3 regions of the Pseudomonas sp. PDNC002 genome follow, and region 2 is predicted to be linked to each of the others. Evidence: predicted binding sites of a transcription regulator. Region 2 holds the regulator's gene; each other region holds the start of a gene.

Region 1 (3,253 bases), 700 kb from region 2:
TGCTGCGGGCGGTCGTCGAATAGTTCGCGGTGCTGCGGCACGAAGGGCGGCAAATCGTCGGCGATAAGTCGCACGCTGTGTACCGGGGCGCGCAGTTGCAGTTGTTCCAGGCGGCCGCGAGCCAATTCGAAGAGCATCGCCGCCTCGCGCTCGGCGCTGAGCAGGCCCACCGGCATCGGCGTATCCGGGCCGTCGTGGTATTCCAGATGAAGGACGAAGCGCTGCACACCGCTGTCGCGCCCGGCGAGGAAGGCGCCGAGGTCGGCGGTCAGGCGGCGCAGCGGGAAGAGCAGGGCCTGGGTGGATTCCACGTCGAAGTTCAGCTCGATGCGCGACTCGAAGCTGTCCGGCGGCCGGTAGAACTCCAGGGCCAGCGGGCGCTGGCCGAGCAGGGTGTCGACCTGCCGCAGCACCTGCGGCGGGAAGCGCCGGGCCAGGCTCTCGCGCGGCAGGGCGAGCAGCTGCTGCAGGCTGCGCAGGCCCATGCGGCCCAGCGAGGTGGCGGCGTCGCGCTCCAGGCCCAGGCGCTCCAGGGGCATCCTGCCCAGGTACTGGCGCAACTGCTGGTTGTCGTGGATCGCCAGGCCGTCGTGGCCGTTGGCGAGGATGCGCGCGGCGGTCGGGTTGGGCGCGGCGGTGATGCGGTGGCGGAAGCCCAGTGCGTTCAACTCCTCGCGCAGACGCGCCTCGAAGCGCGGCCAAGGGCCGAAGAGTTGCAGGCTGGACTGCACCTCCAGCAGCAGCGCACGCGGGTAGTGCTGGCTGACCTGCGAGCTGAAACCATAGGCCCAGGCGGCCAGCAGGTCCTGGTAGCGCTCCACCTCGTGCAGGTCATAGTCGGCGGTGGCGAAGTCGCGGCTCAGGGCCTGGGCGGCGGTGAGCGACTGGCCGGGCTTGAGCCCCAGCGCCCGCGCCGCCGGGTTCACCGCTTGCAGCACGCGGCGCTGCGTCGGCCCGGCGAGCAGCGCCAGGGCGGCGTCCGGCTCGGGACGGCTGCGCAGCACGCCGTCCATTGCCAGTTGCGGCAGGAGAATGCAGGCCCAGAGCATGACGACCTCAGTGCCAGGGCAGCGGGATGGGCCGCGCCGGCGCCAGCCCGCCACGGCACTTGAGTACGCGCAGTTGTGCCGGGGTGGCGTCCAACGCCAGGCGCAGGGCGGCGGGCGAGGGGTTGAGCGCTTCGCGCTGCGAGCGGTAGGCGATGGCCAGGGTCTGCCCGGTTTCGGCGGCCACCTGCAGGCGGCGCAGGGCGCGGTCATCGGCCTGCTGCGGCCAGCACAGCACGGCGCCGCAACTGCCCGAGCGCAGGCATTGTTCGGCGGCCCAGAGCGCATCGCGGCCTTCGGCGCGGACGATGGCCAGTTGATCGAGCATCACGCCGGCCGCCTGCCAGGCGGCCGGGTAGGGCACGTGGGGCGGGGCGACCAGCACGATGCGCTCGCCGGCTGCACTGAGTCGCGCGAGGGTTGGCCAGACCAACTGAAGCTCGCCGATGCCTTCCTGGGCCAGGAGGATTTCGCTGAGGGCGGCTTCCGGCCAGCCACCGGTGGGCAGGGCCTGGTCCAGCACGGCGTGGCCGGTGGGTTGCTGGCTGGGTGGCAGGCCCTGGGGCTGGCCTTTCCAGACCTGGCGCTGGTGGAACAGGGTGTCGAGCGCGACCACGCTACCCATCACGGCCTCCCGGCCGGCGAGCGGCGACGGTCATGCGTCCGGCGGGAGGGCCGGGGGAGGAAGATGGATGGGAGTTGCATGGGATTGCTCGGAAATAACTGTATGTATATACAGTTTATCTCGTGAGATGGTGCCGTCAATGGCGGTTGGTCTGGTGGTGGTTTGGTGTGCGGGGTGAGACCGGTAGAAGCAACTGCCACTGTCGGCAAGTCTGTGCCAGTACATCCCCCTCACCCCAGCCCTCTCCCCAGGGAGAGGGAGCCGTCCGTGCCGGCTGACGCCGAAGCTTCATCCTGCGCCGAACAGTCCCCTCTCTCGCCTGCGGGAGAGGGCTAGGGTGAGGGCTTTTGATCTTGCAGGAGGGGCTTTTTCCACGATGCTTAAGTTTGGGGGGCTGCGTCGCTTCGATATGCACGAACTGCTTGTTTCGCCCCACCCAAAGAGGGCAAAGGTCTTGCCCTGGACATCCGGTTTTTCGTTTAGCAGGAGCAACTGTCTTTCCGAGGAAGTCCGTGCCGATGCTTCTCCCTCACCCCAGCCCTCTCCCCGAGGGAGAGGGGGCCGTTCGTACCAATTGATGCCGAAAATTCATCCTGCACCAAACGGTCCTCTCTCCCACGGGGAGAAGGAGCCATCCGTGCCAGCTGACACAATGGTTTCACCCTGCTCAGAACAGTCCCCTCTCCCGCTTGCGGGAGAGGGTTAGGGTGAGGGGCTTTTGACCTTGTAGGAGCGGAGCTTCTCCGCGATTCTCCGGCAGGGCCGGCATCAGGCGGGGGGCGCGAGCAAGCTCGCTCCTACAGGGACGCTCGGAGCACTCTTCGCAGAACCGAAGGGACACCTAGTCCTTACTCGCGAACCGCGCGGCACAAGGCCTACAAAAGGCCGGAAAATTCGCGCGAAGGGTTACAGCAACAGAAACCCCTGCGGCTCCTTCGAACGCGGCGGATCGGCAACGAGTTTCAGCCGCTCCGGCTTCCACCACCCCGGCAACAACCGCCGCACCGCCGGCTGGTTGAATCGATCATCGAGCAGATAGATCACCCCCGAATCCGTGGGCGTGCGGATCACCCGACCGGCCGCCTGGACGACCTTCTGCAGGCCGGGGAACAGGTAGGTGTAGTCGTAGCCATCGCCGAACATGCCCTGCATGCGTTGCTTGATCTCCTCGTTGACCTCGTTCACCTGCGGCAGACCCAGGGTGGCGATGAAGGCGCCGATCAGGCGGTCGCCCGGCAGGTCGATGCCTTCACCGAACGCGCCGCCGAGCACGGCGAAACCGATACCCTGCGAGTGCGGGGTGAAGCGGTCGAGGAAGGCCTGGCGCTCGAGCTCGTTCATGCTGCGCGACTGCACCCAGCGTGGAATGTCCGGGTGCTCGGCGGCGAAGCGTTCCAGCGCCTGCTGCAGGTAGGCGTAGCTGCTGAAGAAGGCCAGGTAGTTGCCGGGGCGGGCGCAGAACTGCCGGGCCATCAGCGTGCTGATCGGCGACAGGCTGGCCTCGCGGTGCTGGTAGCGGGTGGACAGGTTGCTCAGCGCGTGGACTTCCAGCTGCTCCGCGCGGAAGGGCGATTCCACTTCG
Region 2 (3,253 bases):
GAGCTGGGCAACGATGAGCTGGAAGCCTGGCGCAAATCCCTGAAAGAGCTGGTGCTGCGCTTCCGCGCGTCCCTCACCGAGCTCTGATTCCCGCTGCTCTTCACATGCTGGCCTTCCGGTCGGGCAGTGACACCTTTGGCTAGGGCGTAGCGAATGTGGCTGTTACACTACGCGTTCTGCTGTGGAGAACGTCGCTATGCCAACCTCATTTCTGGAAATTGTCGAGCTGCCTGACGGGCGTATCGTGCTGCGTCGTGCGGACGAAGAGGAGGCGCTGGTGACCCTGGAGTTTTCCGCTGATGCCAAGGGTTTCCTGCAAGGCCAGCATATCGAGATCGCCAAGGCGATGTTCAATGTCGGCGTGCAGATGGCGGGCCGTCTCGCTGAAGGTGGTGACGTGAGCATGGACGAGGAAGGTCCGCGCGTCCTGCACTGAGATTCAGTTATTCCGCTTCGCCGCGTTCGCGGCGAGGCTTCTGCTTCAACCCAGACGAATATTCAGGCTCTGCGCCTGACCGGCAACGGCGGCGCGGGACAGCTGCGTGCGCGCTTTTGCACTGAGGTTCAGCCAGCTCACTACGGTATGGCTGTTGCCCAGGCGCAGCGCCTCGCAGGCCAGGGCCTGTGCTGCCGCCTGGTCTCGGGCGGGGAGCAGCAGGATGCGCTCGCGGTTCAGGCCGGCCTTGCGCAGCCAGTCCGGCGTCAGGCTGGAGGGCGGTGCGATCAGCGTCAGCCAGCGCGAGTCGCTTTCCTCGCTGAGCTCACGGAGCATCGGGGCCAGCAAGGTCAGGCATTGACCGGGCAGGCCGCGCAGGGAGATCTCGCTGAAGGCGCTCTCGTCGTCGGCGGGTTCATCTTCCATCAGCTCCGGGAGCAGGGGAGCAGTACCGCTCGCCCAGAGTGCTTCCTGGAACAGCGGGAGTTGCGGCAGGTTCAGCGGCTGCGGGTACTGCATGGATGTCTCCTGTTCAGCGACGGATCACGCCGACGCTCAAGCCTTCGATGACCAGTTCCTGTTCCTTGAGATCGACCTCGATGGGCGCGAACTCGGGGTTTTCGGCGAGCAGCCAGACCTTGCTGCCTTCGCGCTTGAAGCGCTTCACCGTCACCTCTTCACCCAGGCGGGCAACCACGATCTGGCCGTTGCGTGCTTCGCGGGTGACGTGCACGGCGAGCAAGTCGCCGTCCATGATGCCGACGTCCTTCATGCTCTGGCCGCGCACGCGTAGCAGATAGTCGGCTGGAGGATTGAAGAAGGTGGGGTTGATGCGGCAGGTGTCGTCGACGTTCTGCTCGGCCAGGAGCGGTGCGCCGGCGGCGACGCGGCCGATGATCGGCAGCTCGTCGTCATTGGCGGCGGCCTTGGGCTCGAAGCCGGGAATGCGGATGCCGCGGGAGGCGCCCGGGGTCATCTCGATGGCGCCTTTGCGGGCGAGGGCTTTCAAGTGCTCCTCGGCGGCATTGGGCGACTTGAAGCCGAGTTCCTGGGCGATTTCCGCGCGGGTGGGCGGGTAGCCGTTGGCTTCCAGGCAGCGTTTGATAAAGGCGAGGATCTCGGCTTGGCGCGGCGTGAGCTTCAGCATGTCCATACTCTGGCTTTTTATACAGTGACTGGAATTATATACAGTGATGGCGGGCTGGCAATGCTTATTTCGCGCGGCTGTCAGTGGAACGTTCGTGCATGTAACCTTTGGCGGCTGGCGGGCGTCTTGCTAATTAGTCTTATGCGAACCCGGCGTCTCGTCGCATTGCCATGATATTGGTAACAATCCATCGCACTTTGCTTGACAATAGAAGATGCTGAAACGTATGTTTCAAACAAGTGTTTGTCAGGCGGAGTAGCCATGGCCCAGTCGGAAACCGTCGAACGCATCCTGGATGCTGCGGAACAGCTGTTCGCGGAGAAAGGCTTCGCCGAAACCTCCTTGCGTCTGATCACCAGCAAGGCGGGGGTGAACCTCGCTGCGGTGAACTATCACTTCGGCTCGAAGAAGGCGCTGATCCAGGCGGTCTTCTCGCGCTTCCTCGGTCCGTTCTGCGCCAGTCTCGAAAAGGAGCTGGATCGCCGCCAGGCAAAGCCGGACGCGCCGCGCGCCAGCCTGGAAGAGCTGCTCGAACTGCTCGTGGTCCAGGCGATGGCGGTGAAGCCTCGCAGTGGTAACGACCTGTCGATCTTCATGCGCCTGCTCGGACTGGCCTTCAGTCAGAGTCAGGGTCACCTGCGCAAGTACCTCGAAGAGGTCTACGGAAAGGTATTCCGTCGCTACATGCTGCTGGTAAACGAATCAGCGCCACGTCTGCCGCCGCTGGAGCTGTTCTGGCGCGTGCACTTCATGCTGGGTACTGCGGTGTTCAGCATGTCCGGTATCAAGGCCCTGCGTGCCATGGCTGAGAACGATTTTGGCGTGAACACTTCCATCGAGCAGGTCATGCGCCTGATGGTGCCGTTCCTCGCCGCTGGCATGCGTGCCGACAGTGGTGTCAGCGATCCTTCGCTGGCCGGCGCCCAGCTCAAGCCGCGCACCAAATCCAGCACCGCGCCGGCACCGGCCAAGGTGTAATCCTCGGCCCAGCCTTGTGCTGGGCTGCGTTGTCCTGATCGGCTAAAGTAGCCGGCCATGGCTGCTCTCGATCTCCTCCATATTTCCGTTGCTGACCAGATGCTCTACGGCTTTGCCGCAGGGCGCCTGGTCGTGCGCGTGCAGGTTTCCACTGCTGCCAATGGCGCGGGGGAGCGCAACGGCTCCGGTTGTACGCCACGCGGCCTGCATCAGGTTCGCGCCCGGATTGGCGACGAGCTGCCCAAGGGCGCAGTGCTGAAAGGGCGACGCTGGACCGGCGAGACCTGGACGCCCGACCTACACGCGGCGTTTCCCGGGCGCGACTGGATCCTCTCGCGCATCCTCTGGCTCAGCGGCTGCGAGCTGGGGCGCAACCGGATGGGCGAGGTCGATACCTTCCGCCGCTATATCTACCTGCACGGCACGCCGGACTGCGAGCCTATGGGCACGCCGCTTTCCCACGGCTGTATCCGCCTGCGCAATGACGACCTGCTGGAACTCTTTCCCCGCGTTCCCCTCCATTGCCGGGTTCGTATCGATGAAGCCGCCTGCCCCGACTGGCGGGCGGCGCAACTGGATTAAGGAATACGCATGCAAGGCTCCCTGATGCTCGACATCGGCGGCACCTGGCTCACCGCCGAGGACCGCCAGATCCTGCGCCACCCGGAAGTGGGCGGCCTGATCATCTTCGC
Region 3 (3,253 bases), 1.2 Mb from region 2:
GGTTCTGACCCAGTTCGAAGCCGCCGGCCTGGTCGTGCGCCACAACTTCGACGGCGGCCATGCCGTCTTCGAGCTGGCGGACAGCGGCCACCATGACCACATGGTCTGCGTCGATACCGGCGAAGTCATCGAGTTCATGGACTCGGAAATCGAGAAACGCCAGAAGGAGATCGTTCGCGAGCGCGGCTTCGAGCTCGTCGATCACAACCTGGTGCTCTACGTGCGCAAGAAGAAGTAAGCGTACGCGGATGCAAAAACGGCGACCCTCGGGTCGCCGTTTTCGTTTGCGCGGTTCTTTTGTAGGAGCAAGCTCGCTCCTACATAGAAGGAATCAGCCCTGGACGGCCGAATCCACCATCTTGCGCGCGTGGGCCAGGGATTCCTTGGTCAGGTCGACTCCGCCGAGCATGCGGGCGATTTCTTCGATGCGCTCGGCCTTCTTCAGGTTGGCGACGGCGGTGCGGGTCTCGCTGGTGTCGCGGTCCTTGTGCACGAACAGGTGCTGGTGACCCTGGGCGGCAACCTGCGGCAAGTGGGTGACTGTCAGTACCTGGCCGCGATCACCCAGGCGCCGCAGCAATTGGCCGACCACTTCCGCGGTGGGGCCGCCGATGCCGACGTCCACTTCGTCGAAGACCAGGGTGGGAGTGCGCGAAGTCTGCGCGGTGATCACCTGGATCGCCAGGCTGATCCGCGACAATTCGCCGCCCGAGGCGACCTTCGCCAGGCCTTTCAACGGCTGGCCCGGGTTGGCGCTGACGAGGAATTCCAGCTGTTCCAGGCCGTTTACCTGCGGCTCGTCCGAGGTGGCTTCGCGCAGTTCGATGGCGAACCGCCCGCCCGGCATGCCCAGGCGCTGCATCTCGACTTCGACTGCCTTGGCCAGCAGCGGCGCGGCGTCTTGGCGGATGCGGCTCAACTCTTCGGCTTTCTCCTGATAATGACGGGCGTAAGCGGCCAACTCGTCGCCCAGGCGCTCGACGGCTTCGTCGTCGGCGTTCAGGGCCTCGAGTTCATCCAGTAGGTTTTGTTGCAGGTTCTGCAGCTCATGGGGCTGCACGCGGTGCTTGCGCGCCAGGCTGTAGATCGCATCCATGCGCTCTTCCAGCTGTTGCAGACGCAACGGATCGGCATCGAAGTGATCGACGAAGCGGTTCAGCTCACCGATGGCTTCCTCGACCTGGATCTGTGCACTGGAGAGCAGGTTCACCGCTTCGCTCAGGGCGACTGGCTGGCTCTGGAACGCCGTCAGGCGATTGAGGCTGGAGGTCAGCGCGGAGAGGACGTTACCGGCATCGCTCTCGCTGCATAGCTCGACTACCTGGCGGCAGGCGGCTATCAGGCTACCGGCGTTGCTCTGGGTCTTGTGTTCGGCTTCCAGCGACTCCAGTTCGTTGTCACCCAGGCCGAGGTTTTCCAGCTCTTCCAGCTGGTAGCTGAGCAGTTGGTGGCGGGCTCGCTGTTCGTCGCCACTGCGCGACAGGCGATCCAGCTCCTGGCGGGTCTGCTTCCAGCGCTGCGCAGCGAGGTGTACCTGGCGCGCCAGGTCCTGGCTGCCGGCGAACTCATCCAGCAGGCGCCGGTGGGTGTCGGCCTTGAGCAACGACTGGTGCTCGTGCTGGCTGTGGATATCGATCAGCAACTCGCCCAGGTGCTTGAGGTCGCCCAGCGGGCACGGTGTGCCGTTGATGTAGGCGCGGGAGCGGCCTTCGGCGGTGATCACCCGGCGCAGGATGCACGGGCCGTCCTGCTCAAGGTCGCGCTCGGCGAGCCAGTCGCGGGCTTCGGCAATCGCGCTGACATCGAAGCTGGCGAGAATGTCTGCCTTGTCGGAGCCGGGGCGCACCACGCCGCTGTCAGCGCGGTCGCCCAGGGCGAGGCCGAGGGCGTCGAGCATGATCGACTTGCCGGCGCCGGTTTCGCCGGTGATCACGGTCATGCCGGCGGCGAGCTCGAGATCGAGATGCTCGACGATGGCGTAGTTGTGAACGGACAGGTGAACCAGCATGGGCGGCGGCTCCGAGGAAATGTCTGGTTATTTATACAGTATTTTTTGCCGGTGGCAATTCTCCCTGTCGACAGGGTGTCATGACCCTTGAACTCGAAAAATTGCGCCCCATATAGTCGGCAGAGCCGCGGACCATCGGGTTCGCTTTGTTTTCAAAGGCTTATTTTCTTTTTTAGGAGAGTGGCATGTCTGACGAACAACAGACTCAGGATTCCCAGTTCAACGAGCAGCCGGAAACCGGCGCCGCCGGAGACCTGAACGCCCGCGTGCTGGAACTGGAAGAACAGGTAGCCGCGGCGAAGGACCAGAGCCTGCGCGCCGTCGCCGAATTGCAGAACGTCCGCCGCCGCGCCGAGCAGGACGTGGAAAAAGCGCACAAGTTCGCCCTGGAGAAATTCGCCGGCGACCTGCTGCCGATCGTCGATACCCTCGAGCGCGCGCTGGAAATGTCGAACCCGGAAGACGAGGCGATCAAGCCGATGCGCGAAGGCATCGAGCTGACGCTGAAGATGTTCCACGACACGCTGGTGCGCTACAACCTCGAGCCGGTCGACCCGCACGGCGAGCCGTTCAACCCCGAACACCACCAGGCCATGGCCATGGAAGAGAGCATCCGCCTCGAGCCGGGCAGCGTGGTCAAGGTGTTCCAGAAGGGTTACCTGCTCAACGGTCGCCTGCTGCGTCCGGCCATGGTCGTGGTCAGCAAGGCACCCGAACAAACTCCGCCTTCGATCGACGAGAAGGCTTGAAATCCACCACCCGGTCCCCATCTGGGTAATCAACCGAGCCAAAGACCCGCAACAGGGTCAGCGCGGAATCTAATTTCTGGAGAGTGAAATATGGGCAAAATCATTGGTATCGACCTGGGGACCACCAACTCCTGTGTGTCCATCCTGGAGAACGGTAACGTCAAGGTCATCGAGAACGCCGAAGGCGCTCGTACCACCCCGTCGATCATCGGCTACGCCAACGACGGCGAAATCCTGGTAGGTCAGCCGGCCAAGCGCCAGGCGGTGACCAACCCGACCAACACACTGTACGCCGTCAAGCGCCTGATCGGCCGTCGTTTTGAAGAAGACGTCGTACAGAAAGACATCAAGATGGTCCCGTACAAGATCGTCAAGGCTGACAACGGCGACGCCTGGGTCGAGGCCAAGGGCCAGAAGATGGCTCCGCCGCAGGTCTCCGCCGAAGTCCTGAAGAAGATGAAGAAGACCGCCGAGGACTACCTGGGCGAGCCGGTCA

Evidence for each region. The regulator LexA, encoded in region 2, represses DNA repair genes until DNA is damaged. The targets are predictions, from matches to a motif close to CTGTNTNNNNANACAG.
Region 1: a site for LexA is predicted at 1,770-1,785, ahead of imuA (translesion DNA synthesis-associated protein ImuA). Genes of this name have one in related genera too.
Region 3: a site for LexA is predicted at 2,032-2,047, ahead of recN (DNA repair protein RecN). Genes of this name have one in related genera too.

Annotation. Positions count from the first base shown of each region.
Region 1 covers NZ_CP070356.1:4,614,267-4,617,519, reverse strand. Annotated here, with positions in the region: gene JVX91_RS20825 (DNA polymerase Y family protein) at 1-1,049, opposite strand, end outside; gene imuA (translesion DNA synthesis-associated protein ImuA) at 1,057-1,671, opposite strand; gene JVX91_RS20815 (ATP-dependent DNA helicase) at 2,578-3,253, opposite strand, start outside.
Region 2 covers NZ_CP070356.1:5,313,807-5,317,059, reverse strand. Annotated here, with positions in the region: gene JVX91_RS23965 (DUF6586 family protein) at 1-87, shown strand, start outside; gene JVX91_RS23960 (hypothetical protein) at 197-436, shown strand; gene sulA (SOS-induced cell division inhibitor SulA) at 482-955, opposite strand; gene lexA (transcriptional repressor LexA) at 969-1,583, opposite strand; gene JVX91_RS23945 (TetR/AcrR family transcriptional regulator) at 1,845-2,561, shown strand; gene JVX91_RS23940 (L,D-transpeptidase) at 2,619-3,143, shown strand; gene nagZ (beta-N-acetylhexosaminidase) at 3,153-3,253, shown strand, end outside.
Region 3 covers NZ_CP070356.1:83,033-86,285, reverse strand. Annotated here, with positions in the region: gene fur (ferric iron uptake transcriptional regulator) at 1-238, shown strand, start outside; gene recN (DNA repair protein RecN) at 332-2,008, opposite strand; gene grpE (nucleotide exchange factor GrpE) at 2,194-2,757, shown strand; gene dnaK (molecular chaperone DnaK) at 2,848-3,253, shown strand, end outside.